Regions from separate parts of the Cryobacterium sp. MP_3.1 genome, predicted to be linked through region 2. Evidence: predicted binding sites of a transcription regulator. Region 2 holds the regulator's gene; the other holds the start of a gene.
What was found. The regulator HspR, encoded in region 2, represses chaperone genes until heat shock. The targets are predictions, from matches to a motif close to AAGTTGAGTCNNNNNGACTCAACTT.
Positions count from the first base shown of each region.

Region 1: RCH12_RS06460 (ATP-dependent Clp protease ATP-binding subunit) is a predicted target of HspR. The motif match lies at 10,159-10,183, and genes of this name have one in related genera.

Region 1 is NZ_JAXCHV010000007.1:44,935-60,081, reverse strand. Features, by position in the region: gene RCH12_RS06520 (ATP-binding protein) at 1-1,953, shown strand, start outside; gene RCH12_RS06515 (alpha/beta fold hydrolase) at 2,003-2,911, shown strand; gene RCH12_RS06510 (hypothetical protein) at 3,114-3,542, shown strand; gene RCH12_RS06505 (helix-turn-helix transcriptional regulator) at 3,536-3,784, shown strand; gene RCH12_RS06500 (NAD(P)-dependent alcohol dehydrogenase) at 3,781-4,749, shown strand; gene RCH12_RS06495 (DNA alkylation repair protein) at 4,768-5,277, opposite strand; gene RCH12_RS06490 (DinB family protein) at 5,313-5,894, shown strand; gene RCH12_RS06485 (substrate-binding domain-containing protein) at 6,007-6,999, shown strand; gene RCH12_RS06480 (ABC transporter permease) at 6,996-8,054, shown strand; gene RCH12_RS06475 (ATP-binding cassette domain-containing protein) at 8,051-8,848, shown strand; gene RCH12_RS06470 (carboxymuconolactone decarboxylase family protein) at 9,048-9,365, shown strand; gene RCH12_RS06465 (hypothetical protein) at 9,422-10,030, shown strand; gene RCH12_RS06460 (ATP-dependent Clp protease ATP-binding subunit) at 10,222-12,786, shown strand; gene RCH12_RS06455 (glutamine synthetase III family protein) at 12,863-15,037, opposite strand.
Region 2 is NZ_JAXCHV010000026.1:14,880-30,026, forward strand. Features, by position in the region: gene RCH12_RS14405 (GNAT family N-acetyltransferase) at 1-104, opposite strand, end outside; gene RCH12_RS14410 (LacI family DNA-binding transcriptional regulator) at 167-1,195, opposite strand; gene RCH12_RS14415 (Gfo/Idh/MocA family protein) at 1,307-2,500, shown strand; gene RCH12_RS14420 (ThuA domain-containing protein) at 2,497-3,201, shown strand; gene RCH12_RS14425 (Gfo/Idh/MocA family protein) at 3,180-4,289, shown strand; gene RCH12_RS14430 (2'-5' RNA ligase family protein) at 4,329-4,808, opposite strand; gene RCH12_RS14435 (sensor histidine kinase) at 4,808-6,340, opposite strand; gene RCH12_RS14440 (response regulator transcription factor) at 6,337-7,062, opposite strand; gene dnaK (molecular chaperone DnaK) at 7,284-9,152, shown strand; gene RCH12_RS14450 (nucleotide exchange factor GrpE) at 9,152-9,787, shown strand; gene RCH12_RS14455 (DnaJ C-terminal domain-containing protein) at 9,780-10,784, shown strand; gene RCH12_RS14460 (heat shock protein transcriptional repressor HspR) at 10,793-11,206, shown strand; gene RCH12_RS14465 (LysR family transcriptional regulator) at 11,370-12,293, shown strand; gene RCH12_RS14470 (putative quinol monooxygenase) at 12,334-12,636, opposite strand; gene RCH12_RS14475 (aldo/keto reductase) at 12,633-13,517, opposite strand; gene RCH12_RS14480 (NAD-dependent epimerase/dehydratase family protein) at 13,546-14,547, opposite strand; gene RCH12_RS14485 (aldo/keto reductase) at 14,544-15,147, opposite strand, start outside.

The sequences.
Region 1 (15,147 bases), on a different contig from region 2:
CCCGGCGAGGACGCCTGGCGACAGGCCGCCGAGGTCACCCTCGCCTCTGTCGTTCGGGTGCTGCTCGTTGACGAGACGCGCCTCGCTGCCCTCGGCGCGGCCATCGACCCTCTGCACATTCCCGTGCGCATCCACTTCGAAGGCGTGCCGCTGCACCCGCACCAGCAGGTGCACCCCGACCCCCGCTACGTCTCCGGCAAGCTGGTCTTCAAGGACTCCCTGTTCAGCCGCTGGGTGCAGGACCGCGTGCAGACCCCGAGCCTGGACGCACTCTGCGTCACGGGCCCCGCCGACCTCGCCGGTGAGGGGTCCAGGGTCACCCAGAGCGGACAGACCCGCAACGGCAAGCGCGGCGCACACGGTTGGAACAAGGACCAGCGCTCGATCATCGGCTTCTCCAGCGGGGTGCGCCTGGCGGAGATCGCCGACGAGCTCGCCGCGCTCAAGGAGCGCGCCGACGACCTGGCGGGGCAGGCCTCCGCCATGGCCGGCCGGATCATCGCCCTGCGGCGCCTCAAGGATGCCCACCAACACGTGCTCGACACCGTATGGGCGGCCATCGACGTGGCCGGCGCCCAAGCACGCATCACCGCCAAGGAGGCCGAGCGGGAACGTCTGCTCGCCGGCAGCGACGTGCTGCGCGGGCTCCAGGACGAAGAGGCGCGGCTGTCCGCCGAACTGGAGACCGCCCAGAAGCACAAGCACGAGACCGAGCGGGAGGCCGCGGTGCTCGGCGAGGAGCACGCCGCGATCGTGGACCGCCAGGACATCGTGAACGACAGGCTCGAGCGCATCACCGCCGACGAGTCGGTCAGCCTGCCGGACGAACACGCCGCCGTCCTCGACGCGCAGTTCGCCGCCGTGAGCGACAGCGCCGAGCTGGCCACCTTCGCCAACGGCGTGAAGCGCCTCCGCGAGCGGCTCACCGAGCAGTCCAGCCAGGACCGGGACACCGCCCGCAGTGCCAGGGACACCCTGATCGGCATCTTCGAGACCTTCCAGAGTCGCTGGCCCGACCCCAACATCGGCGTGGCAATGGAGTCCTACTCCAGCTACAGCGACATCCTCGACGCCGTCTATACGCTCGGCCTCTACGAGCGCCGGCAGGAATGGAAGCGGCGCCTCTCCGCGTGGAGCGGACAGGACCTCGTTCCTCTCGTCGGCGCCTTCACCACCTCGATCGAGGAGATCGAAGACCGGTTGCGGCCGATCAACGACATCCTGCGGACGCTGCCGTTCGGCGCCGGCCGCGACCGGCTGCAGATCTCGCTGCGCCGGCTGCACCGTGACGATGCCTCGGCGTTCCGCAAGGAACTCAAGCTGCTCTCCTCGGGGTCGACCGAGGAATTCACCGACGAGCAGACCGAGAGCCGGTTCACCAGGCTGCAGGCGTTCATGAATCTCATCCGCCGACCGGACGAGTTCGACATCGCCGGTCCGGGGCGGGCCGGTGCCGCCCGCCATGCCGCCAGGGCCGACTCGGACCGCGACCTGCTCCTGGACGTGCGCAGGCACGTGGAGATCACCGCGGTGCGCACCACACCGGACGGGGTGGAAGTGAGCACCTATTCGTCGCTCGGCGGCAAGAGCGGTGGCGAATCCCAGGAGCTCGTCGCGTTCGTCGTCGGCGCCGCCCTGCGGTTCCAGCTCGGCGATGAAAGCCGCACCCGGCCCCGGTTCGCCCCGGTCTTCCTCGACGAGGGCTTCGTGAAGTCGGACTCCGAGTTCGCCGGCCGGGCCGTCGCGGCCTGGAAGGGCCTCGGCTTCCAGCTCATCGTGGGATCGCCGCTCGACAAGGTCACCGCGCTCGAACCGTACATGGACCTCGTGCTGTCGATGACCAAGAACACCGCGACGGGCTTCTCCTACATCACCCCGTTGATGTCGCCGGTACCAAGGGACGCCGAGCAGGCCGAACCGGACCGGGCGGCATCTGACCGAAGCGTGGCCTGACCCGCGCGCCGTGCTGGCCGGGCGCCTGAATCCGGCTTACGCTGGCCCGATGGTGTCAGTGCAGGATCTGCGGCGCTCCGATGGACGTGTGCTCAGGGTGCACGACAGTGCTGGGAGTACCGGCCTCGCCGGGGATTCCGCTGCCACGGGTGAATACGGCGGTCTCGACGGTTACGACCCCGTCGGCGAACCTGGCCCGGCCCGGCTCACCGTGCTGTGGCACCACGGTTCGCCGCAGACCGGGGCCCTGCTCGAGCCGTTGCTCGCGGCGGCGGCCCAGCGGCGCATCCGGCTGATCTCGTACGGACGGCCCAGCTACGGCGGGTCGACGCCGCTGCCCGGCCGCACCGTCGGGTCGGCGGCGGCGGATGTGGCGGTCATCGCCGACGCCCTGCAGCTGGACCGGTTCGCGGTGATGGGCGCCTCCGGCGGCGGCCCGCACGCCCTGGCCTGCGCTGCGCTGCTGCCCGAGCGGGTGACCGCCGCCGCCTGCCTGGCCGCGATCGCGCCCTTCGACGCCGAGGGCCTCGACTTCTTCGCCGGCATGGCGTCGGACGGCGCGTTGCGCGCCGCCTGCTCAGGCCGGCCCGCCCGTGCGCACTACCAGGCGACCGCGGAGTTCGATCCGGCGAGCTTCGTCGAGCGGGACTACGCCGCCCTGAAGGGTGACTGGGCGCCGCTGGGAGCGGACGTGGGGGAGGCCTCGGCGGCCGGCCCCGACGGGCTCATCGATGACGATATGGCGTTCGTGGTGCCGTGGGGATTTGACGTGACGGCGATCTCGGTGCCCGTGCTCATCGCGCAGGGCGGCCGCGACCGGGTCGTGCCGCCCGCGCACGGGGCCTGGCTGGCCCACGCCATCCCGAACGCCGAGCTGTGGGATTGTGCCGATGACGGCCACATCTCGATCCTCACCGAGTGCGCGCCGGCGCTGGACTGGCTGCTCGCGCACTCCTGAGCCCGGCGCGTCCGAGCCCGGTTGCGTGAGTTGCCGCAAAGTAGCCCTTCGGCGCCCGTGAGGGTGCATTTCTCGGCAAGTCGCGAAAGGGTAAGTAAAAAATACTTGACACGGTGTCTGGTCGGGCATACATTCATCGTGTCAACAATCTTTTACACGCCGGACGCGGCACACCGTCCGGCATCGAGGCAGGGAGCCGCAAATGGCACGCGAAGAACAACGCGCCTGGATCATGGTCGTCGTCGCGGTAGTGGCGTACGGCATCTATCTGGTTCTGGTGCTGGGTAGCGCAGACGGCGCCCCTCTCGAGCAGGCGGCTTACATTCCCGCGATGCTGTGGACCATCGTCGGCTCGATCGTCGCGGGGATCCTGCTGAACATCATCGCGGCCATCCTGTCGCCCCACGAGGCCGGCCGGAAGGACCAGCGCGACAAGGAGATCAACCGGCTCGGTGAACACATCGGCCAGTCCTTCGTGATTATCGGGGCCGTACTCGCGCTGGTCTTCGCCATCACCGGGCTGGACGCGTTCTGGATCGCCAACGTGATCTACCTGGCCTTCGTGCTCTCGTCGATCCTGGCCTCCATTGCCAAGATCATCGCCTACCGCCGTGGATTCCAGTCATGGTGAAGGCGACGAGCGTGACCAACAACATTCGCGGGCTCCGCTTCGCGCACGGAGAGATGACCCAGGCCGCGTTGGCCGACCGGGTGGGCGTGACCCGGCAGACCATCATCGCCATCGAGCAGGGCCGCTATTCGCCCTCTCTCGAGGTGGCGTTCCAGATCGCCCGGGTGTTCAATCGACCACTCGACGACGTGTTCCAGTACCCGGCAACTCCCATCCTCACTCGACCTGGAGGCACATCATGAGAGCCATCGTCCACGACAGCTACGGCTCGGCTGACGTTCTACACCCCGCCGAGATCGAGCGGCCGGCCGTCGGCGCCGACGACGTTCTCCTCCGCGTCGAGGCCGCGAGCCTCAATATCGGTGACTGGCATCTGATGGCGGGTCTGCCCTACCTCGTGCGGCCCGCCGTCGGCCTGCGCGCCCCGAAAAGCCGGGTGCGGGGCATGGATGTCGCGGGTCGCGTCGAGGCCGTCGGCGCCAACGTCACCCGGTTCACACCGGGCGATGAGGTGTTCGGTGTCGGTGAGGGCTCCTTGGCCGAATACACGACCGCCCGGGCAGACAAACTCGAGCCCAAGCCGGCGGCCCTGAGCTTCGAGCAGGCCGCGGCCGTGCCGACCTCTGCCGTCACAGCCCTGCAGGCCCTCGCCCCGCTGCGGGACGCCGGCCCGGGGGAGCGGGTGCTGGTGATCGGGGCCTCCGGCGCCGTCGGCGGCTATGCCGTGCAGCTGGCCAAGACCTTCGGAGCGCACGTGACGGGCGTCGCCAGCACCGCGAAGCTCGACTACGTTCTCTCGCTCGGGGCGGATGCGGCCGTCGACTACACCCGCGGCGACATCACCCGGTCGGGCGAGCGCTACGACCTCGTGCTCGAAACCGGCGGCAACCGGTCGGTCTCCTCGCTGCGCAAACTGCTCGCGCCCCGCGGCACCCTGGTACTCGTCGGCGGCGAAGGCGGCGGCCGGGTGACCGGCGGTTTCGAGCGGGCCCTGCGGGCGCTGCTGCTGTCGCCGTTCGTATCCCAGAAACTCACCGGTCTGGTCTCGGTCATGCGTCAGGAGGACCTGCACACCCTCGCGGGCCTGCTCGAGAGCGGCGCGATCCGGCCCGTCATCGATCGGGTGTATCCGCTCGCCGAGGCCGCGACAGCCATGCGCCGGCTCACCGACGGCAGCATCCGGGGCAAGGTCATCGTCACACCCTGACGCACGCGCTCCTGACGACTAGTGCTCCTGACGCCGGGCCGGGCCGCCGGCGACGCCGAGCAGCCCGGCGGCACGGCGCAGGTCGGCGCTGGGATCCTGGGCCCACCGGTCGAGCACGATCTGCGCGCGGCTGCGCGCCGGACCGGTCAGGGCATCGACCAGCGGCCGCACCACATCCGCCGTGAGCGGGTCCAGGAGAGCGGGCAGCTGCGCGGTCCGCAGGAAACCCTCGATGCGGGTGAGGTCGGAGGCCCGCAGCATCCGCACGTGGGATTGCAGCAGCACCACGGCCGCCAGCCGGCGCTCGTAGACCCGCACCGCCCACAGTTCGGAGCTCAGGGCCGTGATCTCGTCGTGGCCAAGGCCGGCGTAGCGCCGCCCAGCATCGCGGATCGTGCCGCGTATCGCGCCGACGGATGCGCCGTAGAAGGTGAGGCTGCCGCCCAGCCGGGCCCGATCGGCGTCGGCGCGCTCCCAGGAGCTCTCCCGCTGCAGGGTGGCGTCGATGAACTCGCCGGCAGCACTCATGGCTCCATTCTCGCCGATCTGCAAGGCTGGTCGGCATGACCGACGCCGACATGACCGCAGATCTCCGCCGCTACCTGCAGGAGGCCCGGGAAGCCCTGGTCTGGAAGCTCGAGGGTCTCGGCGAGTACGACATTCGCCGCCCCCTGGTGCCCACCGGCACCAACCTGCTGGGCCTGGTCAAGCACATGGCCGGGGTCGAGGCCGGGTACCTCGGTGAGACCTTCGGCCGCACCTTCCCCGAAGAGCTGTCCTGGATGGGCGACGACGCCGAGGACAACGCCGACATGTGGGCGACCCCGGCTGAGTCCCGTGACGCGATCGACGACCTGTACCGGCGGGTCTGGGCGCACTCGGACACCACGATCACCCAGGTGCCGCTGGCTGCCACCGGCCGGGTGGCCTGGTGGCCCGCCGACCGCAATGTGGTCACGCTCCACCGCATCCTGCTGCACCTGATCGCCGAAACCCACCGGCATGCCGGCCACGCCGATATCGTGCGCGAACTGATCGACGGGGCTGCCGGGCTGCGGGCCGGAAACGAGAACCTGCCGTCGGGAGACGCCGACTGGTGGGCCGGCTACCGGAACCGGGTGGAGCAGGCCGCCCGCCCGGCCTGAGGCCGTGGGGCTGCAGCCCGACTGCGGTATTCGCCGTTCGGACGCCTAAAGTGGACTGCGCCTGAAAAGGCCAAGCTGTTTACGCGCCCGAACCCGAAGGACGATGCCACTCGTGTCGAGAATCTCTGCCCGCCGGACCCTCCTGGGCGCGAGCGCCGGCTTCGCCCTGCTCGCCCTCACCGCTTGCACCGGCCAGCCCGTCGCCGGAGCCGGCTCGGGGGCCGGAGCAGCCCCGGCCGACGACTCCGGCCGCACCTACGCTCTCGTGGTGCACTCGGTTCCCGGCGACGCGTTCTGGGACGTCGTGAAGACCGGCGCCGAGGCCGCCGGAAACCGCTACGGCGCCACCGTCACCTACCAGGGTGACCCCGATGTGCAAAAGCAGAGCCAGCTGATCGAGACGGCGATCGCCGCCAAGGTCGACGGCATCATCGTGTCCATGGCCAACCCCGAGGGCCTGCGCGGTGCCGTCACGGCTGCCGTGGCCGCCGACATTCCCGTGATCACCATCAACTCCGGAGCCGAGGAGTCCGCCGCGCTCGGCGCCATGACCCACATCGGCCAGGGCGAGTACCTGGCCGGTCAGGGCGCCGGCAGCCAGCTCGCCGCGGCGTCGGCGAAAAAGGTCATCTGCGTCATCCACGAGGCCGGAAACGCCGGGCTCGAGGACCGTTGCCGTGGGGCCGCGGACACCCTCGACGGCAGCCTGACCAACGTGCAGGTCGACATCGCCAACGTCGCGGAGGCCCAGAGCACCATCACGAGCGCCCTGCTGGCCGACCCCGGCATCGACGGCGTGCTCACCCTCAACTCCGCGGTGGGTGTGGCTGCCGCGCAGGCCGTGGCCGAGGCCGGCAGCGACGCCCAGATCGGCACCTTCGATGTCTCCGCCGACGTCACCAGCCTCATCTCGGACGGCAGCATCCTCTTCGCCGTCGACCAGCAGCCGTACCTGCAGGGCTATCTGCCGGTGGACTTCTTCGAGCTGTTCTACACCAACGGCAACGTCGTCGGCGGCAGCCAGCCGGTCTACTCCGGGCCGGGCTTCGTGACGAAGGAGAACGCCGAGCAGGTGGCGACGTTCGCCGGCAACGGCACCCGATGACGATGCTGACCGCACCGGGCTCCGCGCCGGATGCGTCGCCGGACGAGCGCCTGACGCGCACGCATCCGATGGTGCGGCTGCTGCGTCGCCCGGAGATCGGCGCCCTCGTCGCCGCCCTGGTGATCTTCGGCTACTTCTCCGTGGCGACGACATCCTTCCTGTCGCCGGCAGGTGCGGCCACCTGGCTCTACTCCGCGTCGCTGTTCGGCATCATGGCCGTCGCCGTGGCGATGCTCATGATCGGCGGCGAGTTCGACCTCTCGGCCGGAGCCATGACCGGCACCACCGGGCTGCTCGTCGGCGCGTTCACCACCCAGTGGGGCATGAACCTGTGGTTCGCGATGCTGCTCGCCCTCCTGATCGCCCTCGCCGTCGGCGCCTTCAACGGGTTCCTGGTCGTGAAGACCGCCATCCCCAGCTTCATCGTCACGTTGGGCACCTTCTTCATCCTGCAGGGGCTCAACCTCGCCGGGACCAAGCTCGTCACCGGCCAGGTCGCCATCCAGGGCATGACCCTGGTGCCCGGCTTCGACGCCGGAAAGGCGATCTTCGGCTCGACGATCCCGGTCTTCGGCGTCAACCTCAAGGTGTCGGTCTTCTGGTGGCTCGGCATCACCGCCGTGGCCAGTTGGCTGCTGCTGCGCACCCGGTACGGCAACTGGATCTTCGCCATCGGCGGGCAGTTGCAGAGCGCCGTACAGACCGGCGTGCCGGTCAAGCGCACCCGCATCGGCCTGTTCATGGGCACGGCGGCGGCCGGCTGGCTGGTGGGCATGCTCTCGCTCTTCGACGTGGCCACGGTGCAAGCCACCACGGGCATTGGCCAGGAGTTCATCTACATCATCTGCGCCGTGGTCGGCGGCTGCCTGCTCACCGGCGGTTACGGGTCCGCGATCGGCGCCGCCCTCGGCGCGCTGATCTACGGCATGATCCTGCAGGGCATCGTGTTCGCCCAGTGGGACAACAACTGGCTCAAGGCCTTCCTGGGCGGGATGCTGCTGCTCGCCGTGCTGGTGAACCTCTCGGTGCGCCGCCAAGCCGGGGTGCGCGCATGAGCGCCGCAGGAACAACCCGGCCAACGCCCATCCTCGAGGTGCGCGGCGTCGGCAAGGTCTACGGGTCGGTCATCGCGCTCAGCGACATCTCCACCTCGGTCGGCGCGGGTGAGGTGCTCTGCGTGCTGGGCGACAACGGCGCGGGCAAGTCGACCCTGCTCAAGGTCCTCGCCGGTGTGCACCCGCATTCTTCCGGTGAACTCCTGCTCGACGGGGTGGCGGTCCGCTTCACCGGTCCGCGCCTCGCCCTCGACGCCGGTATCGCCACGGTCTACCAGGACCTGGCGATCGTGCCGCTGATGCCGGTGTGGCGCAACTTCTTCCTCGGCGCCGAACTCAGCGCCGGGATCGGCCCGTTCTCCCGCCTCAAGGTTGCCGAGATGCGCGCGATCACGCTCGCGCAGCTGGGCCGGATGGGCATCGACCTGCGTGACGTCGACCAGCCCATCGGCACCCTGTCCGGCGGCGAACGGCAATCCGTCGCCATCGCCAGGGCCATTTACTTCGGTGCCAGGGTCGTCATCCTCGACGAGCCCACCTCGGCGTTGGGCGTCAAGCAGGCCGGGGTGGTGCTGCGCTACGTGGCGCAGGCCAGAGACCACGGCCTCGGCGTGGTGTTCGTCACCCACAACCCGCACCACGCGTACCCGGTGGGGGACAGGTTCCTGGTGCTCAACCGCGGGGCCAGCCTGGGCGAGTTCGACCGGAAAGGCATCACCATCGACGAGCTGACCCGGCTGATGGCCGGCGGGGCGGAACTGGAGTCCCTGGCCCGGGAGCTCGAGCGGGACTGATCCGCCAGGCCAGCGCGGGGTCGGGCACGCCTCATCCGTTTCGGACGATTCCGGAACGGCGCCATCGGCGGGACGCGGATTGGTTGCTACCGTCTGCGGCGTGAGGCCGGCGTGCCGTCGTGGTGCGCCCGTCGAACACCGAAGAATCCGGAAAACGCGAACACCAACAGGGTCCAACCCTGGAAATGGAGCGATACCCATGGCCACAGGAACAACCCCGGTACTGGATGCGGCGGCAGAGATCAACGCTGTCTCGCTGGCCCGCACCGACCTCGATCCGCGCACGCTGATGATCGCCCGGATCGCGGCCCTGGTGGCCGTGGATGCACCGGTCGGTTCATACCTCATGCACGTCGGACCGGCAGCGGAGGTCGGGCTGACCGCCGGCGACATCGAGGACGTTCTCATCGCCGTTGCCCCGATCGTGGGCACGCCACGGTTGCTGTCATCGGCTCGCAAGATCGTCGAGGCCTTCGACCTCGCGATCCAACTCGACTCCGAGGGCGACACCCAGTAACGCCCAGAGTCCACCGCAGCCGCGTCGTGCGGCAGATCCAGTGAGGAGCACCCCCAGTGAGAAAGCCCATCGTCTTCATGGCCCTGCTGGTGCTCCTTGCCGGATGCGCGCCCGCCGACGGCACCGATCCGACACCGAGCAGTTCGTCGCCATCGGCCGCAACGGCCACCCCGTCACCCGGTCAGACGGCGTCACCTCCGACAGATGCACAGATCACCTGGGCGGGCACGGTCTGCAGCGACGTATCGACCGTGCAGACCGACGTTCAGGGGCTGGCGACGGCGGCGGTCACCGGGGGCGATTCGGTGGGTACCGCGGTGTCCAACCAGATGGATACCGTGTCGGCCTCGGTGAGCGCCTTGGTCGACACTGTGAAGTCACCCCCGGAGAATCTCGGGGACGACCCGGAGCTCCTGGCCGTGCAGGAGTCGATCGACACCGTCGATCAGTCGTTCACGACCTTGCGGGCGAGCGCCAGTGCGGTGGAGGGCACCAGCGGGGCCACCCTGGTCGATGCGCTGGCGACGCTCGTCGGTGACACCGGTACAGTGCTCTCCGACGTGGGTGCCGCCGCTCAGACCATCACCACGGCAACCCAGGACACCTCCAGCACCCTCGGCCAGGCCTTCCGAGCTGCACCCGAGTGCGCCGACCTCACCTCCTGAAACCCGGTGACCCGGCCCGTGTGTCGTGCGCCCGGCGGCAGTGACTTCGGCGTCCGCCGGACGCATTGCGAGCGCGGATTCAGGGAAATCTCAGGATGCCGCGGGAATGAAACGCGCGCCCAAACGTTGACTTGAGTCGAGGTCACTCAAGTTTTGGGTTTCCTCCTCGTTCAGATTCCCAGGAGGTTTCCTTGCCTACATACTTCGGCCCGACCGGTTCCGACAACGGTTCGTTCGACGAGTTCCTGGCCCGCTACCTGCAAGGCCAGCGCGCCGCGCAGTCCGGCCGCCCCATCGAGATCACCCGGCTCCTCAGCCGCCGCACCCACGAGATCCTCGTGCAGGCGGCCCAGTTCGCCGTCGCCCACGGTCACGCCCACGTTGACGCCCTGCACCTGCTGCGGGTGATGGTCGAACAGGAACCCGCCGCCTCGGCCATCCGCCGTGCCGGTGGTGACCCCGCCGCCATCGCGGCCGCCGCCGACCAACGCCTGCCGGAGTCCGGCGACCGTGAGTCCCAGTCCGCGCCCGGTCTGACGCCCTCGGCACAGCGCGCCCTGCTGGATGCTCACCAGGTGGCCCGCGCCTTCGGCTCCACCTACATCGACCCGGAGCACCTGTTCTTCGCCTTCGTGGTGAACCAGGACTCACCCGCCGCCCGCGTGCTCGCCGAGTCCGGCGTCACGGCCGAGTCACTGCAGGCCGGCGCCCAGCAGGCCGAGGACGACGAGGCCCAGGCCGGCAGCTCGGCCGCCGACAGTGCCTCAGACACCCCGATGCTCGACACCTACGGCATCGACCTCACCGAGCGTGCCCGCTCCGGCAAGCTCGACCCGGTGATCGGCCGCAGCGACGAGATCGAACAGACCGTTGAGATCCTCTCCCGCCGCACCAAGAACAACCCGGTGCTGATCGGCGAAGCCGGCGTGGGCAAGACCGCCGTGGTCGAGGGCCTGGCCCAGGCCATCGTCGACGGCCTGGTGCCCGAACAGCTGCGCAGCAAGCGCGTCATCGCGCTCGACCTGCCCGCCATGCTCGCCGGCACCCGCTACCGCGGCGACTTCGAAGAACGCCTGACCAAGACCATGGACGAGATCAGCGAGCGCAGCGATCAGATCATCGTCTTCATCGACGAGCTGCACACCGTGGTCGGTGCCGGCGGTGCCGGCGAGGGCGGAATGGACGCCGGCAACATCCTCAAGCCGCGCCTGGCGCGCGGTGAGCTGCACGTCGTGGGCGCCACCACCCTCAACGAATACCGCAAGGTCGAGAAGGACCCCGCCCTCGAACGGCGCTTCCAGCCCGTGCGGGTGAATGAGCCCAGCATCGACGACGCGGTGCAGATCCTCGCCGGCTTGCAGGGCCGCTACGCCGAGCATCACTCGGTGCGTTACACGGATGCCGCGATCCGCGCGGCCGTCGAAATGAGCGCCAGGTACGTTCCAGACCGGTTCCTGCCCGACAAGGCCATCGACCTGATCGACCAGGCCGGCGCCCGAGCGCGTCTAGCGCTCGGCTCGAGGGTCGACATCGAAGGCCTGCGCGAACAGCGGGCCGGCCTCGAAACGGCCAAGACCATCGCGGTCGCCGCCGAGGCCTACGAGGAGGCGTCCCGCCTGCGGGACGAGACCGAGCAGCTGGCGGAGCAGATCACCGCGGCCGAGGCCGCCCAGGATGCGTCACAGCCGGCACCGTCCGCCGTGGTGGACGAGGCCGAGATCGCCGCGATCATCGCCCGCGCCACCGGCATCCCGGCCAGCCGCCTCACCGCGGGCGACCGCGAACGCCTCGCCACGCTCGAGCACGACCTGCACCAGCGGGTCATCGGGCAGGAGGACGCGGTGACCGTGATCGCCAAGGCCGTACGGCGCAACCGCACCGGAATGGGCGATGCCTCCCGGCCTGTCGGCAGCTTCCTGTTCCTCGGCCCCACCGGGGTGGGCAAGACCGAGCTCGCCAAATCGTTGGCCGAGTCACTGTTCGGTGACGAGAAGGCGATGCTGCGCTTCGACATGAGCGAGTTCGGTGAACGTCACACCGTGAGCCGCCTGGTCGGTGCTCCTCCGGGGTACGTCGGCTACGACGAGGCCGGCCAGCTGACCGAACACGTGCGGCGGAACCCCTACTCGGTGGTGCTGCTGGACGAGATCGAGAAGGCGCACCCCGACGTCTTCAACCTGCTCCTGCAGGTGCTCGACGACGGCCGCCTCACTGACGGCCAGGGCCGCACTGTGGACTTCCGCAACACCGTGATCATCATGACGTCCAACATCGGCTCCGAGGTGCTCGCCAGCCGCAGCGGCGCGCTCGGCTTCACCGCCGACCTCGACGGAGCGCACAACGGCTTCGGGTCGGAGAAGGCCCTGCGGGACCGGGTGATGGCCAAGCTCCGTGAGGCCATGCGGCCCGAGTTCCTCAACCGCATCGACGAGGTCGTGCTGTTCCGGAAGCTCGATCAGCCCCAGCTCCGCCAGATTGTGCGGCTGCTGCTGAACCAGACCGAGGCCAGGCTGCACGCCCAGGGACACGCGCTCACCGTGAGCGACGCGGCCGTGGACTGGATTGCCGAGAACGGCTACGAGCCCGAGTACGGCGCGCGGCCGCTCCGCAGGGTCATCCAGCGTCAGCTCGACGACAGAATCGCCGACCTGCTGGTGGCTTCAGAGCTCGGCGTCGCGGGAGTGGTGGCCGTTACCGTGGCCGATGGTGCCCTGCACGTGGCGTCCGAACCGGCACGGATGCCGCTGGCGGCGTAGCCGCGGATGAGAACGCCCCGACCGGACCTTGACGGGTCCGGCCGGGGCGTTTCTGCGTTCGGCCTGTTCGTGGAAGCTACAGAATGAAGAGCATCTCCTGGTAGGTCGGCAGCGGCCACAGGTCATCGGCCACGATGCCCTCCAGCACGTCGGCCGCCGCGCGCACGGCGCTCATGGCCGGCAGCAGGTCATCCCTGGCGTGCTCTGCCTCGGCCAGCGCGCTGCCGGACTCGGCAGCCAGGACGTCCTTGAGCACGACCAGGGCGGTGCGCAGCTTGGCGATCGGAGCGCTCACTTCCAACAGGGCGGCTATGTCGGCATCCCCGCCGGCGGCCTTGACGGCGCCGATGTTGAGTGCCACCTCGGTCTGGTGCCGCATCGCGGCCGGCAGGATCTGCGTCGAGCCGATCTCGAGGGTGAGGCGGGCCTCAACACCGATGGTGAGCGCGTACTGCTCCAGACCGATCTCATAGCGGCTGTGCATCTCCCGGTGGTTGAACACCCGGTACTTCTCGAACAGCTCCAGGGCGGACTCGGTGATCAGCTCCGGCAGGGCGTCCAGCGTCGTCCGCAGGTTCGCCAACCCCCGCTTTTCGGCCTCGATGGGCCAGGAGTCCGCGTAGCCGTCGCCGTTGAACACGATGGCGCCGTGCTCGGTGATGATCTGGGTCAGCAGGGCTTGCACGGCGGTGTCGAAGTCGGTGCCGGCCGCGACGGCCGCCTCAAGGTCGGTGGCGATGTAGTCCAGCGACTCCGCCATGATCGTGTTGATCGTCACCATCGGGCCGCTCACGGTCTGCATCGAGCCCGGCGCGCGGAACTCGAACCGGTTGCCGGTGAAGGCGAACGGGCTGGTGCGGTTGCGGTCGCCGGGATCGGTCGGCAGCTGGGGCAGCGTGTCGACGCCGATGATCATGGTGCCCTTGTCCTTCGAGGAGGTCGCGGGACCCTTGGCGATCTGCTCGAAGACATCCGCCAGCTGGTCGCCGAGGAAGATCGAGATGATCGCCGGCGGGGCCTCGTTGGCGCCCAGACGGTGGTCGTTGGTCGCCGAGGCGACGGAGACCCGCAGCAGACCGGCGTACTTGTGCACGGCACGGATGACCGCGGCGCAGAAAACCAGGAACTGGGCGTTGTCGTGCGGGTTGTCGCCGGGGACGAGCAGGCTGCCGAGCTGGTTGTTGCCCAGCGAGAAGTTGACGTGCTTGCCTGAGCCGTTGACTCCCTGGAAGGGCTTCTCGTGGAAGAGGCACTCCATGCCGTGTTTCTTGGCGATGGTCTTGAACGTGGTCATCAGCAGCTGCTGGTGGTCTGCGGCGATGTTGCCGCGTTCGAACATCGGCGCGATCTCGAACTGGCCGGGCGCGACTTCGTTGTGCCGGGTCTTGGCGGGGATGCCGAGCTTGAACAGCTCCCGCTCGGTGTCCATCATGAAACCGAGCACCCGCTCGGGGATGGCACCGAAGTAGTGGTCGTCGAATTCCTGGCCCTTGGGCGGCTTGGCGCCGAACAGGGTGCGGCCGGAGTTGAGCAGATCGGGGCGGGCCAGGAAGAAGTGCCGGTCCACGAGGAAGTACTCCTGCTCAGGGCCGCAGAACGCGACGACCTTGGCCGGCTCGACGTGGCCGAACAGGCGCAGGATACGCTCGGCGTGTTCGCCCATCGCCTGTTGCGAGCGCAGCAGCGGCGTCTTGTGGTCGAGGGCTTCGCCGGTCATCGAGACGAAAACCGTGGGGATGCACAGGGTGTTGCCGTTCGGGTTCTCCAGAACGTAGGCGGGGCTGGTGACGTCCCATCCGGTGTAGCCGCGGGCCTCGAAGGTGTTGCGCAGGCCGCCGTTGGGGAAACTGGAGGCGTCGGGCTCGCCCTGCACGAGGGTCTTGCCGGCGAACTCGGCCAGCGCGGTGCCGTCGCCGACGGGTTCGAGGAAGCTGTCGTGCTTTTCGGCGGTGAGGCCGGTGAGCGGGTAGAACACGTGCGCGTAGTGCGATGCGCCCTTTTCCATCGCCCAGTCCTTCATGGCGGAGGCGACGGCGTCGGCGACCAGGGGATCCAGCATCGCACCGTGCTCGATGGTGGCCATGACCGACTTGTAGACGAGCTTGGGCAAGCGCTTCTGCATGACGACGCTGCTGAACACGTTCTCACCGAAGATCTGGCCAGGGGTTTCGGCGTCGGTGAAGCTGACGGCCGGGGGCACATAGGCCTCGACATCCCTGATCGCCTGCAGGCGCATGGCATTTCCACTCATGGTTTACCCCTCTATTCGGGTCTATTCGGGCTCTGTCCGCGACGGGGTGCGGAATCCGGTAGCCCAAACCTAGGGAGCGTGTATGCCGGGGACATTTCGGCCGCGTGACG
Region 2 (15,147 bases):
CTGGTGTCCCGCGGCCAGCAATAGGTCTCGCCGGCCGCCACAACGTCCCGCACAAAGGGCCACATCGCGCCCCAGTCGCCCTCGCGGGCCTCGCGTATCTCCATCCCCCCAAATTACCGGCCCGCGAGCCGTGGCTTAAGCACCGAAAACCCGAGGTTTTCGGGGCTTAACTCACAGTTCGCGGAGGGGCGGCGAGGGTGGACTGGCGTACCACGAGCCGGGTCGGCAGCTCGATCCTGTCGAAGTGCTCCCCGCCGCGGGCGCGCATTTCGTGCACGAGGGCCACCGCGCGGGCGGCCATCGCCCCCAGCGGCTGGTGCACGCTGGTCAGCGGAGGCGACGCCACAATGGAGCGCGGTTCGTCGTCGAAGCCGATCACGCTGATGTCCGCGGGAATGCGCAGCCCGGCCCGCCGGGCCGCGGGGTACACCGCCAGGGCCATGGCATCGTTGCAGGCGAAGATGCCTACAGGGGTACGGTCACCGGAGAACAGGTCGGGGATCGCGGTGCTGAGACCAGCGCCGTCCCAGCCCACATCCAGGCGCGTGACCGGGGCGCCGGGCGCGTGCTCGGCGATCGCGCGGCGGAAGCCCTCCTCGCGAGCCTTACCGAACCTGAACCGCGGGGTGCCCGTGATCACGGCGAAGCGGCCGAGGCCCGTGGCGGCCAGGTGCGCGCCGGCGTCGTAACCGCCCTGGTGGTCGGTCGTGCCCACGCTGGCCAGCTCGCCGTTGGGGTCGGACCGCGGGTCCAACAGCACCAGCGGGATCCTCAGCCCGCGCAGCTCGGTGAGTTGCCGACGGGTGGGCCGGATGAGGCCCAGGATCACCCCGGACGGCCGGCGGGTGGCGACCCGCGCGGGCCAGTCGTCGGCGGGGTCGTCCCGCTCGAGGGTGAGCACGAGGTCGTAGCCGTGCTCGAAGGCGCTGCGCCGCGCACCCGCCGTGACCTCGTCGGTCCAGGCATCGTCGAAGGAGCCGAGCACGAGCTCGATCAATCGCGTGTCCAGGGTGCTGGGCCGGCCGCGCGACGACGTGCCCCGGTCGTAGCCCAGCGCCGTCGCGGCCGCCAGAACCCGTTCCCGGGTGGCCAGACCCAGTTCCCCGCGCCCGGCCAGGGCGCGTGAGGCGGTGGCGATGGACACTCCCGCGCGCTCGGCGACATCACTGAGTGTCACCCGTGCCGTGTCGCCCATCACCCTGCCTCCTCCCACCATTTTTGCGCAAAAAGGTGCCGGGGTGGTGCTGGTGCTGCCATCCTCGCAGAGGACAAGCGTCCGACGATGGTGTCGACTGAGGGAGCGCGAATGGCAGACCGGACCCCGTTGCGGGTGGCGTTGATCGGAACCGCGTTCATGGGCGCGGCTCATTCGCAGGCCTGGCGCACGGCGCCGAGATTCTTCGACCTTCCCCGAGAACCCGAACTGGCGTTGCTCGTGGGCCGGTCCGCTGACACCACCGCCGCGCGGGCCACAAAACTGGGCTGGCAGGAGTGGTCGACCGACTGGCGCGACGCCGTCTCCCGCGACGACATCGACGTCATCGACATCTGCACTCCGGGTGACACCCACGCCGAGATCGCCCTGGCCGCCCTCGCTGCCGGCAAGCACGTGCTGTGCGAGAAGCCGCTGGCCAATTCCGTGGCTGAAGCCGTGGCGATGGCCGAGGCCGCCGAGCAGGCCGCCCGGTCCGGCGTGCTGTCGATGTGCGGCTTCAGCTACCGCCGCACGCCGGCGCTGGCGCTGGCGCGCCGGTTCATCGCCGAGGGCCGGTTGGGCGCCATCCGGCACGTGCGGGCCGACTACCTGCAGGACTGGCTGAGTGATCCCGCGGCCCCGCTCAGCTGGCGGCTGGACAAGGCCAGGGCCGGCTCCGGGGCGCTCGGCGACATCGGCGCCCACAGCATCGACACCGCGCAGTGGCTCACCGGCGAGAGCATCACCGAGGTTTCTGCGACCCTGCGCACCTTTGTCACCGAACGTCCGCAGCGCGCCGCGGCGGCCGGACTCGGCGGTGTCGCCGACCCCGACGCGGCCCGCGGGCCGGTCACGGTCGACGATGCGATGGCCTTCACCGCCACCTTCTCCGGCGGGGCCCTGGGAGTGTTCGAGGCCACCCGGATGGCCACCGGCCGTCGCAACGCGAACCGCATCGAGATCAACGGCGAGAGCGGATCGATAGCCTTCGACTTCGAGCGGATGAACGAACTCGAGTACTTCGACGGCCGCGGTTCCGACCCAGAGGCCGAGGGTTTCCGCCGCATCGTCGTCACCGATCCCGGGCATCCCTACGTCGCCAACTGGTGGCCCACCGGGCACGGCCTCGGCTACGAGCACCTGTTCACCCACCAGATGGTCGATTTCGTGACCGCCATCGGCGCCGGAACCGCTCCCTCGCCGGGTTTCAGTGAGGCGCTCGATGTGCAACGGGTTCTCGCCGCCGTCGAGGCGAGCGCCAAGGCCAGATCCCAGATGACGCCCGTGGAACGGAGAACCGCATGACCCAGCACAACGCCCTGATCGTTCGAGGAGGCTGGGACGGCCACCACCCCGTCGCCGCCACGGAGATGTTCCTACCGTTCCTCGCCGCACACGACTACGCGGTGCAGATCGAGGAGTCGCCCGAGATCTACGCCGATGCCGAGCGGATGGCCCGGTTCGACCTCATCGTGCAGAGCGTCACGATGAGTGAGATCAGCGGCGACCAGGTCGCGGGCCTTCGCGCGGCGGTGGCCGCCGGCACCGGTCTCACGGGCTGGCACGGCGGCATCGCCGACTCCTTCCGGGCCTCCGCCGACTACCTGCAGCTGATCGGCGGCCAGTTCGCCACCCACCCGGGCAAACCGCCCGCGGACCGGGTCGACGGCGCGCAGGAGAACAACTACCTCGATTACACGGTGGAGATGACGCCGCTCGGCCGGGAGCATCCGATCACCGCCGGCCTCGCCGACTTCGACCTGTGCACCGAACAGTACTGGGTGCTGCACGACGACCTCATCGATGTGCTCGCCACCACGACCCATCCGGCGCCCGACTGGGAGCCCTGGCACCGGCCCATCACCTCGCCGGCCGTCTGGACCCGGCTCTGGGGTGCGGGTCGCCTATGCGTCAGCACCGCGGGGCACAGCCCGGAGGTTCTCGCCGACCCGAACGTGCGCACCATCATCGAAAGGGGCATGCTGTGGGTCACCCGCACCGCCTAGGAATCGTCGGCCTGGGCAACATCTCGGCCGCCTACCTCGACACTCTCACCGACAGCGCCCGGATCCGGATCACGGCGGTCGCCGACCTCGACACCGCCCGGGCCCGAACCCTGGCCGACCGGCTGCCGCACGCGCGAGCCCTGTCGGTGTCCGAGCTGGTCGCCAGCGACGAGGTCGATACCGTGCTGAACCTCACCATCCCGGCCGCGCACGCCGAGATCGCGCTGGCCGCGATCGGCCACGGCAAGAACGTCTACGGGGAGAAGCCGCTGGCCGCCCGGATGGCCGACGCCCGCGAGATCGTCGCCGCGGCGCTTGCCGCCGGGGTGGACCTGGGCAGCGCGCCGGACACCGTTCTCGGTACCGGCTTGCAGACCGCTCGTCACGCGATCGACGACGGCCTGATCGGGCGCCCGCTGGCCGCATCCGCCGTCATGGTGACAGCGGGGCACGAACGCTGGCACCCCAGCCCCGACTTCTACTACCAGAGCGGCGGCGGCCCGCTGCTGGACATGGGCCCGTATTACGTGGCCGCCCTGGTTCACCTGCTCGGGCCGGTGCGCTCGGTCACCGGCGCGGCCAGCCGGCTGCGGGGCACGCGCACGATCACGCAGGGCCCGCGGGCCGGCACGGTGATCCCGGTCGACGTCGACACGCACATCACCGGGGTGCTCGAGCACGACAGTGGCGCCCTGTCCACGATCACGACGAGCTTCGACGGCGTCGCCACCGACGCGGCGCCCCTCGAGGTGCACGGGGAGAACGGCACCCTCTCGGTGCCAGACCCGAACCGCTTCGACGGCGAGCCGCGCCTCTTCGAGCTCGGGGCTACCCGGTGGCGGCCCCTGCCGACGGCGGCAGGTTACCTGGACAGCGCCCGCGGAGTCGGCCTGCTCGACTTCATCGCGGCCGGCCCCGACCGTGCGGCCCGCGCGAACGGTGACATCGCGCTGCATTCCCTCGACGTGATGACCTCGCTGCTGCAGTCGGCCGCCGAGGGGCGCCGCCTCGAGCTGACCACCACGACCGAGCGCCCCCTTCCGGTGCCGCTGACCGATCGGGAGGTCTGGAACCCTCGCGAACTGTGAGTCAAGCCCCGGAAACCTCGAGTTTTCGGGGCTTTTCTCTCAGTTCGCGAAACTGGTGGCGGCCAGGACCGTGCGGCCGGCCTCATGCGTGCGGGGGAGCATGTCCACCAGGGCGATCTGACCGAGGGTGAGGGACTGGCCGGGGTGGAGGCGGGCGGGCGGCTTGTGCGTCACGTGGGCGCGGAAGCCGTCGCCGGTGAAGGCCGGTTCGTCCGGAGCGGCCGCGAACGGGCGCAGGGTGTCCACCAGGGTGTGGTGCAGCCGGGTGAGGCCCTCGTGCGGGAGCAGCATCGTGACGGGGATGGTGTGCCGCCGCCCGAACAGCGCGTCCTCGCCGGCGACGACGGTGAGCGGCGCCTGGTTCGCGACCGCGAGACGGATGGCGTCGCCGACGTCGCCGGGGTCGGCATCCGTGAGAAACGGCGCCAGCACCGTGACGTGCAGGGGCCATTCGGCCACGGCGAAGCGGGCGCCCACCCGCAGCGGCAGCACCGGGAGCACCACCACCAGACGGGGCATCACGGGCGCCGGGTGCCCGGGGTGGGCAGGGTGACCGTGAAGGCGGTGCCCGCGGGGGAGGACCGCACCCGGATGGTGCCTCCGTGCGCCTCGGCGATCGACAGGGCGATCGCCAGGCCCAGGCCGGTGCTGCGGGGGCCGCCGGACACCTGGGTCCTGGAGGCGTCGCCGCGCGCGAAGCGTTCGAAGATCACCGGCAGCAGATCCGCGGTGATGCCCGGCCCGTCATCCTGCACGCTCAGCTGCACCGGCATGCCGGGCGAGCCCACCCGCAGCCGCGCGGTCACGCTGCTGGCGGGCGGGGTGTGCACCCTGGCATTGGAGAGCAGATTCGCCACTAGCTGGTGCAGGCGTTCCCGGTCGCCACGCACGACCACGGCAGTGTCCGGCACCTCGGCGAGCCAGCTGTGCGACGGCGCGGATGCCCTGGCGTCGTTCACCGCGGTCAGCAGCAGGTCGGCGAGGTCCACGTCTTCCACGTGCAGGTCCTGGCCCTCGTCGAGACGGGCGAGCAGCAGCAGGTCGCCCACCAGCGAGCTCATCCGCCGGGCCTCGGATTCGATGCGGGCGAGCGAATACTCGGTGATCTCGGGCAGCTCGGCGCTGTCCTGCCGGGTCAGTTCGGCGTAGCCCTGGATGGCCGCGAGCGGGGTGCGCAGCTCGTGGGAGGCATCCGTGACGAACCGGCGCATCCGCCGGTCGGTGGCGGCCCGCACGCTGAGGGCGGTGTCGACGTGGTCGAGCAGCTGGTTGAGGGCTTCACCCACCTTGCCCGTCTCTGTGCGGGGATCGGTGTCCGCGGCCGCGAGGCGGGTGGAGATGCCGTGGTCGCCCACGGCCAGCGGCAGCGCGGTCACCTCGACGGCGGTCTCGACCACCCGGGCCAGCGGGCGCAGGGCGAGCCGCACGACCAGAATCGTGCCCAGCACGGTTCCGGCCAGGGCCAGCACCGTGAAGACGGCGATGGCCAGGCCCTGGTGCAGCAACGCCATCTCGGCGGCCTCGAGCGGTACGCCGGCCACCAGCAGCTCACCGTCGTTGACGACTGTCGCGACGCGGTAGCTGCCGAGGTCGCCCAGGTTCAGGCTGCGGTTCTCGCCGTCCGACTCCAGATCGGTGACGGCAAGCTCGATCGCCTCGATAGCGTCGGTCGAGAGCACAACGGCGCCGGTTCCCGAGAACAGGGCGGAGTCGGCGACCACACCGTCAGCGACGACCGCGATCACGGTGCCGCGCCCGTGCCCGACGAAGTCGACGAAGGACTTGGCCACGCCGCCGCCGTGCCCGTGTCTGCCGCCGGCGGGCGCACCCCGGTACTTGTCGACGGACTGGCTCAGCGCCGACAGCGACGCCGTGAGCTGGGTGTCGGCCACGGTGTTCGTGGAAGTGCTCAACACGGCGATGCTCAGCAGGCCCATGCCCAGAAGCACCGCTGCCACGACGCCGGCGATTCCCACCACCAGTCGGCGGCGGAGCGTCCAGGGCGTCGCGCCGTGCTCGGGGGGAGCCGTCGACGAACCGACCGCGCTCACTCCGCGGGCCGCAGCATGTAGCCGACGCCCCGCACGGTGTGCAGCATCGGGGCGCGTTCCGCATCGATCTTCTTGCGCAGGTACGACACGTAGAGGTCCACGATGCTTCCGCGCCCGGCGAAGTCGTAGTTCCAGACCTCGTCGAGGATCTGCGCCCGGCTCAGCACCCGCATCGGGTTGCGCATGAAGTAGCGCAACAGGTCGAACTCGGTCGTGGTGAGCATGATGTCGGCGTCGTCGCGACGCACCCGGTAGCTGGTTTCGTCCAGGGTCAGGGTGCCCACCACCAGCGCGGCCTGCTCCTCGGGGACGGCCTGCACGGTGCGGCGCAGCAGCCCGCGCAGCCGGGCCACGAGTTCCTCGAGGCTGAACGGCTTGGTCATGTAGTCGTCACCGCCGGCGGTCAGGCCGATGATGCGGTCATCCACGGAGTCCCTGGCGGTGAGGAACAGGGTCGGCGTGGTGGAGCCGCCGGAGCGCAGGTGGCGCAGCACGCTCAATCCGTCGGTGTCCGGCAGCATGATGTCCAGGATCACGACGTCCGGCCGGTTCTCCCGGTAGGCCCGCAGGGCGGCCTGCCCGGTGTGGGCGACGTCCACGATCCAGCCCTCATAACTCAGCGCCAGGCTCACCAGATTGGTGAGGGTGTCCTCGTCGTCGACGAGGAGAACCCGGATGGCGGAGCCGTCGAGCCGGGAGATCCGCGGAAGCTTCGCCAGCACGGCGCGTCGGCGTACGGAGTCCGCGGCGGGATCGGGTGAGGTCGAGGGCGGCACACGCCATTGTCCCACTTCTTGTGAGAATGCTGGGAGTTGAGCCTCATCGACTCAACTTTGGCGGCCCCGGCTTGACTTAGGTTTTTGGGCGGTGGCACACTTGAGCCAGCAACACTCAAGTCTTTGAAACAGGCCTTGAACCCAAACTTTGAAGGAGATACTCTCACATGGCTCGTGCAGTCGGCATTGACCTCGGAACCACCAACTCGGTGGTGGCCGTACTCGAGGGTGGAGAACCCACCGTCATCGCAAACGCTGAAGGCTTCCGCACCACGCCTTCCGTGGTCGCGTTCACCAAGGACGGCGAGGTGCTCGTCGGCGAGACCGCCAAGCGCCAGGCCGTCACCAACGTGGACCGCACCATTTCGTCGGTCAAGCGCCACGTCGGCACCGACTGGACCGTCGACATCGACGACAAGAAGTACACCCCGCAGGAGATCTCCGCCCGCATCCTCGCCAAGCTCAAGCGCGACGCCGAGCAGTACCTGGGCGACAAGGTGACGGATGCCGTCATCACCGTTCCGGCGTACTTCAACGACGCCGAGCGTCAGGCCACGAAGGAAGCCGGCGAGATCGCCGGCCTCAACGTGCTGCGCATCATCAACGAGCCCACCGCGGCCGCCCTGGCCTACGGCCTGGACCGTGGCAAGGAAGACGAGCTCATCCTGGTCTTCGACCTCGGTGGCGGAACCTTCGACGTCTCCCTCCTCGAGGTGGGCAAGGACGACGACTTCAGCACCATCCAGGTGCGTTCGACCTCCGGCGACAACCGCCTCGGCGGCGACGACTGGGACCAGCGCATCGTTGATCACCTGATCAAGCGCTTCAAGGACTCCACCGGCGTCGACGTCTCCAAGGACAAGATCGCCAAGCAGCGCCTCAAGGAAGCCGCGGAGCAGGCCAAGAAGGAACTCTCCTCGAGCATGTCCACCAGCATCCAGCTGCCGTACCTCTCGCTGACCGAGAACGGCCCGGCCAACCTCGACGAGACGCTCACCCGCGCCCAGTTCGAGAAGATGACCGAAGACCTGCTCGACCGCACCAAGAAGCCCTTCCAGGACGTCATCCGTGAGGCCGGCGTCAAGGTCGAGGACATCGCGCACGTCGTTCTCGTCGGTGGCTCCACCCGCATGCCCGCCGTGTACGAGCTCGTCAAGGCCGAGACCGGTGGCAAGGACCCGAACAAGGGTGTCAACCCCGACGAGGTCGTCGCCGTCGGCGCCGCACTGCAGGCCGGTGTCCTGAAGGGCGAGCGCAAGGACGTCCTGCTCATCGACGTCACCCCGCTGAGCCTCGGCATCGAGACCAAGGGCGGCATCATGACGCGCCTCATCGAGCGCAACACGGCCATCCCCACCAAGCGCAGCGAGACCTTCACCACGGCCGACGACAACCAGCCGTCCGTGGCCATCCAGGTCTTCCAGGGCGAGCGCGAGTTCACCCGCGACAACAAGAACCTGGGCACCTTCGAGCTCACCGGCATCGCGCCGGCCCCGCGCGGCATCCCGCAGGTCGAGGTCACCTTCGACCTCGACGCCAACGGCATCGTGCACGTGTCCGCCAAGGACAAGGGCACCGGCAAGGAGCAGTCGATGACCATCACCGGCGGCACCGCGCTGGGCAAGGAAGACATCGAGCGCATGGTTCGCGAGGGTGAAGAGCACGCCGCAGAGGACAAGCGCCGCCGCGAAGCCGCCGAGACCCGCAACGGTGCAGAGCAGCTCGCCTACTCGATCGAGAAGCTGATCAAGGAGAACGACGAGAAGCTGCCCGAAGAGGTCAAGACCGAGGTCCAGGCCGACGTCGACGCCCTCAAGTCCGCTCTCGCCGGTGACGACGACGACGCTGTGAAGACCGCGTTCGACAAGCTCACCGAGAGCCAGGGCAAGCTCGGCGAGGCCATCTACGCCTCCAGCCAGGCGGATGCCGCGGCCGGCGAGTCCGAGACCGCCCAGCCCACCGCCGAGTCGGGCAACCCCGACGAAGACGTTGTCGACGCCGAGGTTGTCGACGACGAGGACGAAGCGAAGAAGTAATGAGCGACGCCAACCGTCCGGACGAGAACCGTCCTGAAGACGAGTCTGCTGCTGCTGCGGGAGCGCCCGAATCGGGCGCCCCCGCGGCGGGCGGGCCGGACTCCGACGCGGCCGCTCCGGCCGAGTTCGTCGACGCGGCTGACGCCGCGGGCATCGAGGAGGACGAGCTGACCGTGCAGGACATCCTGGACGCGGCCGACCTCGAGGCATCCGACCCCTCCAGCGAGCATCTCGCCGACCTCAAGCGGGTCACCGCGGAGTACGCCAACTACCGTAAGCGCACCGAGGCCAACCGGGAGATCGAGCGCGAGCGCGTCACCGGCGAAGTCGTCAAGGTGCTGCTGCCGGTGCTCGACGACCTGTACCGGGCCGAGAAGCACGGCGACCTCGAGGGCGACACCGCCTTCGCGACCATCGCCGCCAAGCTGCGCGCCAGCACCGAGCGCATCGGCCTCAAGCCGTACGGCACCGTCGGCGACGTGTTCGACCCCACCGTGCACGAGGCCATCTTCCAGATGCCCACGCCCGACATCGACGTGGAAACCGTCGGCGACGTCGTCGAGACCGGCTACTACCTCGGGTCCTCGCTGTTGCGGGTGGCCAAGGTCGTCGTGCAGGTACCGAGCGATGGCTAGCCAGGACTGGTTCGACAAGGACTTCTACAAGGTTCTCGGGGTGTCGAAGGACGTCTCCGCGGCCGACCTGAAGAAGGCATATCGCAAGCTGGCCCGCAAGTACCACCCCGACTCCAACCCGGGTAACCCCGCGGCGGAGGCGAAGTTCAAGGAGATCAGCGAGGCCCACTCGGTCATCGGTGACCCCGAACAGCGCAAGGAGTACGACGCCGTGCGCGCGATGGGCGGTGGAGCTCGCTTCACCGCCCCCGGGCAGGGCGGCCAGCAGGGCGGCTTCGATGACGTCTTCGGCGGCATGTTCGGTGGAGGAGCCCGGCAACAGCAGGGCTACTCCTACGAGCAGGCCGGCTTCGACGACATCCTCGGCGGCATGTTCGGCCGCGGCGCCCAGGGTGGTGGCCGGTTCGGCACCCCCACCGGGGGTTTCCGTGGCGCGGGCGGGCCGACCAGGGGGCGCGACGTGGTCGCGTCGACCACGGTCGACTTCATCACGGCCACCCACGGCGACCAGATCACCCTGCAGACGCAGGAGGGTCGGTCGATCAAGGTCAAGATTCCCGCCGGCGTGGCCGACGGGCAGAAGATCAAGCTGCGCGGGCAGGGGCAACCCAGCCCGGACGGCGGCGAGAACGGTGACATCGTGCTCACCGTCACCGTGCGCAAGCACCCGGTCTTCGAACGCGACGGACTCAACCTGCGGGTGAACGTGCCGGTGACCTTCGCCGAAGCAGCCCTCGGCGCCACCATCGAGGTGCCCACCCTGGGTGGGCCGCCGGTGAAGCTGCGCGTCGCGCCCGGCACCCCCAGTGGGCGGGTGCTGCGGGTCAAGGGTCGCGGTGTGGTCACCCCGAAGGGCACCGGCGACCTGCTCGCCGAGGTTCAGGTGGCCGTGCCGTCGCACCTGTCGAAGGACGCCGAGGAGAAGCTGCTCGCGTTCAACGAGGCGCTGCCCAAGGAGAACCCGCGCGACGAACTGCTCGCCAGGGCCAAGGGCTGACACCGGTCATGGATGAGAACACCCGGGTCTTCGTGATCAGCACTGCCGCAGAGTTGGCGGGTATGCACCCGCAGACCCTGCGGCAGTACGACCGGATGGGGCTCGTCAGCCCCGGCCGCACGCCGGGCCGCTCGCGCCGCTACTCAATGCGCGACGTGGCCCGGCTGCGGGAGATCGCGGACCTGGGTGCCGAGGGTGTGAGCCTGGAGGGAATCCGGCGCATCCTCGCGCTGGAAGACACCGTGCGGGCCCTGGAAAGCCGGGTGGGCGACCTGGAAGCGGCCCTGGCCGACGAACTGCTCAACCGACCGGGCCGCCGCGTCTTCGCGGCCGGCTCGGCCGGTGACGTCATCTCGATGCGCGCCGGTACCCGCACCCGCCGCTCCAACCAAATGGTGATCTGGCGCCCCCTCGACAAGTAGCGAGACCTCGCGAGCCGTGGTCTCCGCCGAGTTGCCCTGCTGCGGTCGAGTTACCCCGGTGCGCCGGGGCAACTCGTCCGCACGGGGGCAACTCGCGGAACCGCACGGTCGGGTCAGTGTGTGGCCTTCTCGACGGCGAGCTACTGAGTTGTAGGGTTGCTGAATGGAACTGCGCCAGCTTGAACACTTCGTGACGGTCGCCGACGAACGTCACTTCACCCGGGCAGCCGAGCTGCTGCACATCTCCCAGTCCGGGTTGTCCGCGTCGATCCGGGCCCTGGAGATCGAGCTGGGCACCTCGCTGTTCATCCGCAGCACTCGCCGGGTCGAGCTCACGGCCGCCGGCCAGGCGTTGCTGGCGGATGCGCTTCGCACCCTGGCCAGCGCGGCCGCGGCCCAGAACGCCGTCGCCGCGGTACGCGGCCTCATGCGCGGACGCCTCACCGTGGGCGCCGAACCGTGCCTGGGCTCCGTGGACCTGCCCGCAGAGCTCGCCCGTTTCCGCACCGCGAACCAGGGGGTGGAGGTGCGGCTGCGCCAGCTGGGTTCCGTGGAGCTGATCGAGGGGGTGGCCAGCGGCACCACCGATGTGGCGCTGGTCGTGGTGACCGGGGACACCCCGCCCGGAGTGCGGCTGCACCGGTTGAGCAGCCAGAAGATGGTGGTGCTCTGCCACCCGGACCACCCCGTCGCGGGCCTGGCCGAGGCCGACCTGGAGACCCTGCGCACCGAACCGCTGATCGGATTCCAGGCCGGCTGGGGCGCGCACATGCTCGCCCGGCGGGCGTTCGCCGCCGCCGGCTTCGAGTACCGGGCGGCGATGGAGGTCAACGACGTGCATCCGCTGCTCGAACTGGTGGGCTACAACCTGGGCGTGGCCATCGTGCCCACCAGCTTCGCGCTGAAACGGCCCGACGACCTCGTGGCGGTGCCGCTGCCGGCGACCGTGCCCGAGTGGGCGGTGGCCGTGGCGGTCGCCGACGAGCCCAGCCCGGCCGCGTCGGCGTTCCTCGAGCAGCTGCTCGAAGACGTCGCCGCCGCGGCCGCCGCCCTCGAGCCCGTCGACGCGGTCGGCTCGGCCGCCTGACCGGACGGCTGACCGGCCCGCTGACCGGCCCGCTGACCGGCTAGAGGGCCAGCGGGATCCGGCCGGAGAAGACCGTCTTCACCGGCGGGGCAACGAGAACCTCACCCAGCCGACTGACACCCTCCGGGGTGGTGCGCCAGGCGGCGTAGGCGTCGTGGTCGGCGGCGGTGGCCCAGTGCTCGACAACGATCACGTGGGCGGGGTCGGCGTCGTCGACGATGACCTCGAGTCCCTCGTTGCCCGGCCAGGCGCGGGTCGCGGTGAGGACCTCGTTCAGCAGGGCCGGGACGGTCTCGAGTGCGGCCGGGTCGAGGCGCAGGTCGAGGTGCACGATGGCGGTCATGCCGTCACCGCGGCGTCGTTCAGAGCGGCCGACAGGGTGGCGAGTTCCTCGTCTGACAGGGTCAGGTCGGCTGCGCGCACCGAGTCACGGATGCTCTCGGGTCGGCTCGCACCGGGGATGGGAATCACCCCGGGCGACGCGGCCAGGTGCCAGGCCAGCGTGACGACCTGCGGGCTCACGCCGTGGGCATCCGCCACCCGCTGGAACGGCGCGAAGGCGGTGCCCAGGTCGGCGGCTGACTTGATGCCGCCCAGCGGGCTCCAGGACAGGAACGCGACGCCGAGCTCGGTGCAGAGGTCGAGCTCGGGCCGGCTGCTGAGGAACGCGGGCGAGTACTGGTTCTGCACGCTGGCGAGCCGGCCGCCGAGGATGTCGTAGGCCTCACGGATCTGCGCCGGGTTGGCGTTGGAGATACCGGCCAGGCGGATGGTGCCGGCGTCGAGCAGGTCCCGGATGGCGCCGATCGAGTCGGCGTACGGCACCGCGGGGTCGGGCCGGTGGTGGTGGTACAGGTCGATCGCGTCGCCGCCGAGGCGCTTGAGCGAGGCTTCGGCGGCCTGCGTGAGGTACTCGGGCCGGCCGTCGACGTACCAGGTGCCGTCGCCGGGCCGCAGGTGCCCGCCCTTGGTGGCCACGATGACCTGGGACGCGTCGCCGGCCCACGAGGCGATGGCCTTCGCGATGAGCGACTCGTTGTGGCCCACCTCGTCGGCGTGCAGGTGGTACGCATCCGCGGTGTCGAACAGGGTCACGCCTTCCTCGAGGGCGGCGTGGATGGTGGCGATGGAGCGGGCTTCGTCCGGTCGGCCCTCGATCGACATGGGCATGCCGCCCAGGCCGATGGAGCTGACGGTACGGTCGCCGATGAGTCGGGTCTTCATAGGGTGTCCAATCGAGTGCTGCGGATAATCAGGAAAGGGTGGAGTGCGCGGTGACGAGCTCGTCGAGGGTGGCGTTCAGCGCCGCATCCACCACCTGGTGATCGGGATGCGCGTCGTACCAGGCGATTGCCTCGCGGAAGCCGAGCGCGACCGGGGTGGTGCACACGAAATCGGGTACGAGTGCGGTGACCTTGCTGTTGTCGAAGATCACCGAGTGAGACCGGTCACCCAGCAACGGGCCGCTCCACTCGGGGTTGGCCGCCGCCATGGTGTCGCTCGCCACGTGCACGATCTGCGGCGCCGGGGCGCCCGCGGCGCGGGCGTACTCGGCGTAGATGGCGTCCCAGGGCAGGTACTCGTTCGAGGTGATGGTGAAGCTGTCGCCCACGGCCTGCGACCGGCCGAATAGGCCCACGAGCGCCTTGGCGAAGTCGGTGCTGTGGGTGAGGGTCCACAGTGACGTGCCGTCGCCGTGCACCACCACCGGCTGACCGGTGCGCATGCGGTGGATGTCGGTCCAGCCGCCGAGCAGCGCGATCTGGGTGCGGTCGTAGGTGTGCGACGGGCGGATGATGGTGACCGGGAAGCCCTGCTCCCGGTGCGCCGCCATGAGCACGTCTTCGCAGGCGGCCTTGTCGCGGGAGTACGACCAGAACGGGTTGTGCAGGGGAGTGGACTCCCGCACCGGCAGGGCGGCCGGCGGCTTCTGGTACGACGAGGCCGAGCTGATGAAGAGGTACTGCCCGCAGTGGCCGGCGAACTGGGCGATGTCGGCGCGCACGTGCTCAGGGGTGAACGCCACGAAGTCCACCACCACGTCGAAACGACGCTCTCCGAGCGCCGCCGCAACCGCGGCCGCGTCCCGCACGTCCACGGTGAGCACCTCGGCCGCGTCGGGAACGCTGCGCAGGGCGGACTGGCCGCGATTGAGCACGGTCAGCCGGTGGCCACGGGCCACGGCCAACTCGGCCGCGGCCGTGCTGATGACCCCGGTACCGCCGATGAAGAGAACACTCAGTCCGGCGCTCACCAGGCGTAGTCTTCCGGCGCGGTGCGGTAACCGGGAAAGATCTCATCGAGGCGCTGGAGCGCGGCCTGGTCGAGCTTCAGGTCCACGGCGCGCAGGCCGGCCTCGAGCTGCTCCATTGTGCGCGGACCGATGATCGGTGCGGTCACAGCGCTCTGGTGCATCAGCCAGGCCAGGCCCAGGTCGCCGGGCTCGGTGCCGAGTTCGGCGGCGAAGTCCTCGTAGGCGCCGATGGCCGCGCGGTTCTTCTCGAGCTTCTCGGCGTTGGCCCCGGAGACCCGGCGGCTGCCGTCGCGCTCCTTGCGCAGCACACCGCCGAGCAGGCCGCCGTCCAGCGGCGACCAGGGCAGGATTCCCATCCCGTTGGCCTGGGCGGCGGGGATGACCTCGCGTTCGATGTCGCGCTTGAGCAGGTTGTACAGCGACTGCTCGCTCACCAGCCCGCTGAAGTTGCGCTTGCGGGCCTCGGCCTGCGCGGTGGCGATGTGCCAACCGGCGAAGTTGCTGCTGCCGGCGTAGAGGACCTTGCCCTGCGCGACGGCGGTTTCCATGGCCTGCCAGATCTCATCCCACGGGGTGTCCCGGTCCACGTGGTGAAACTGG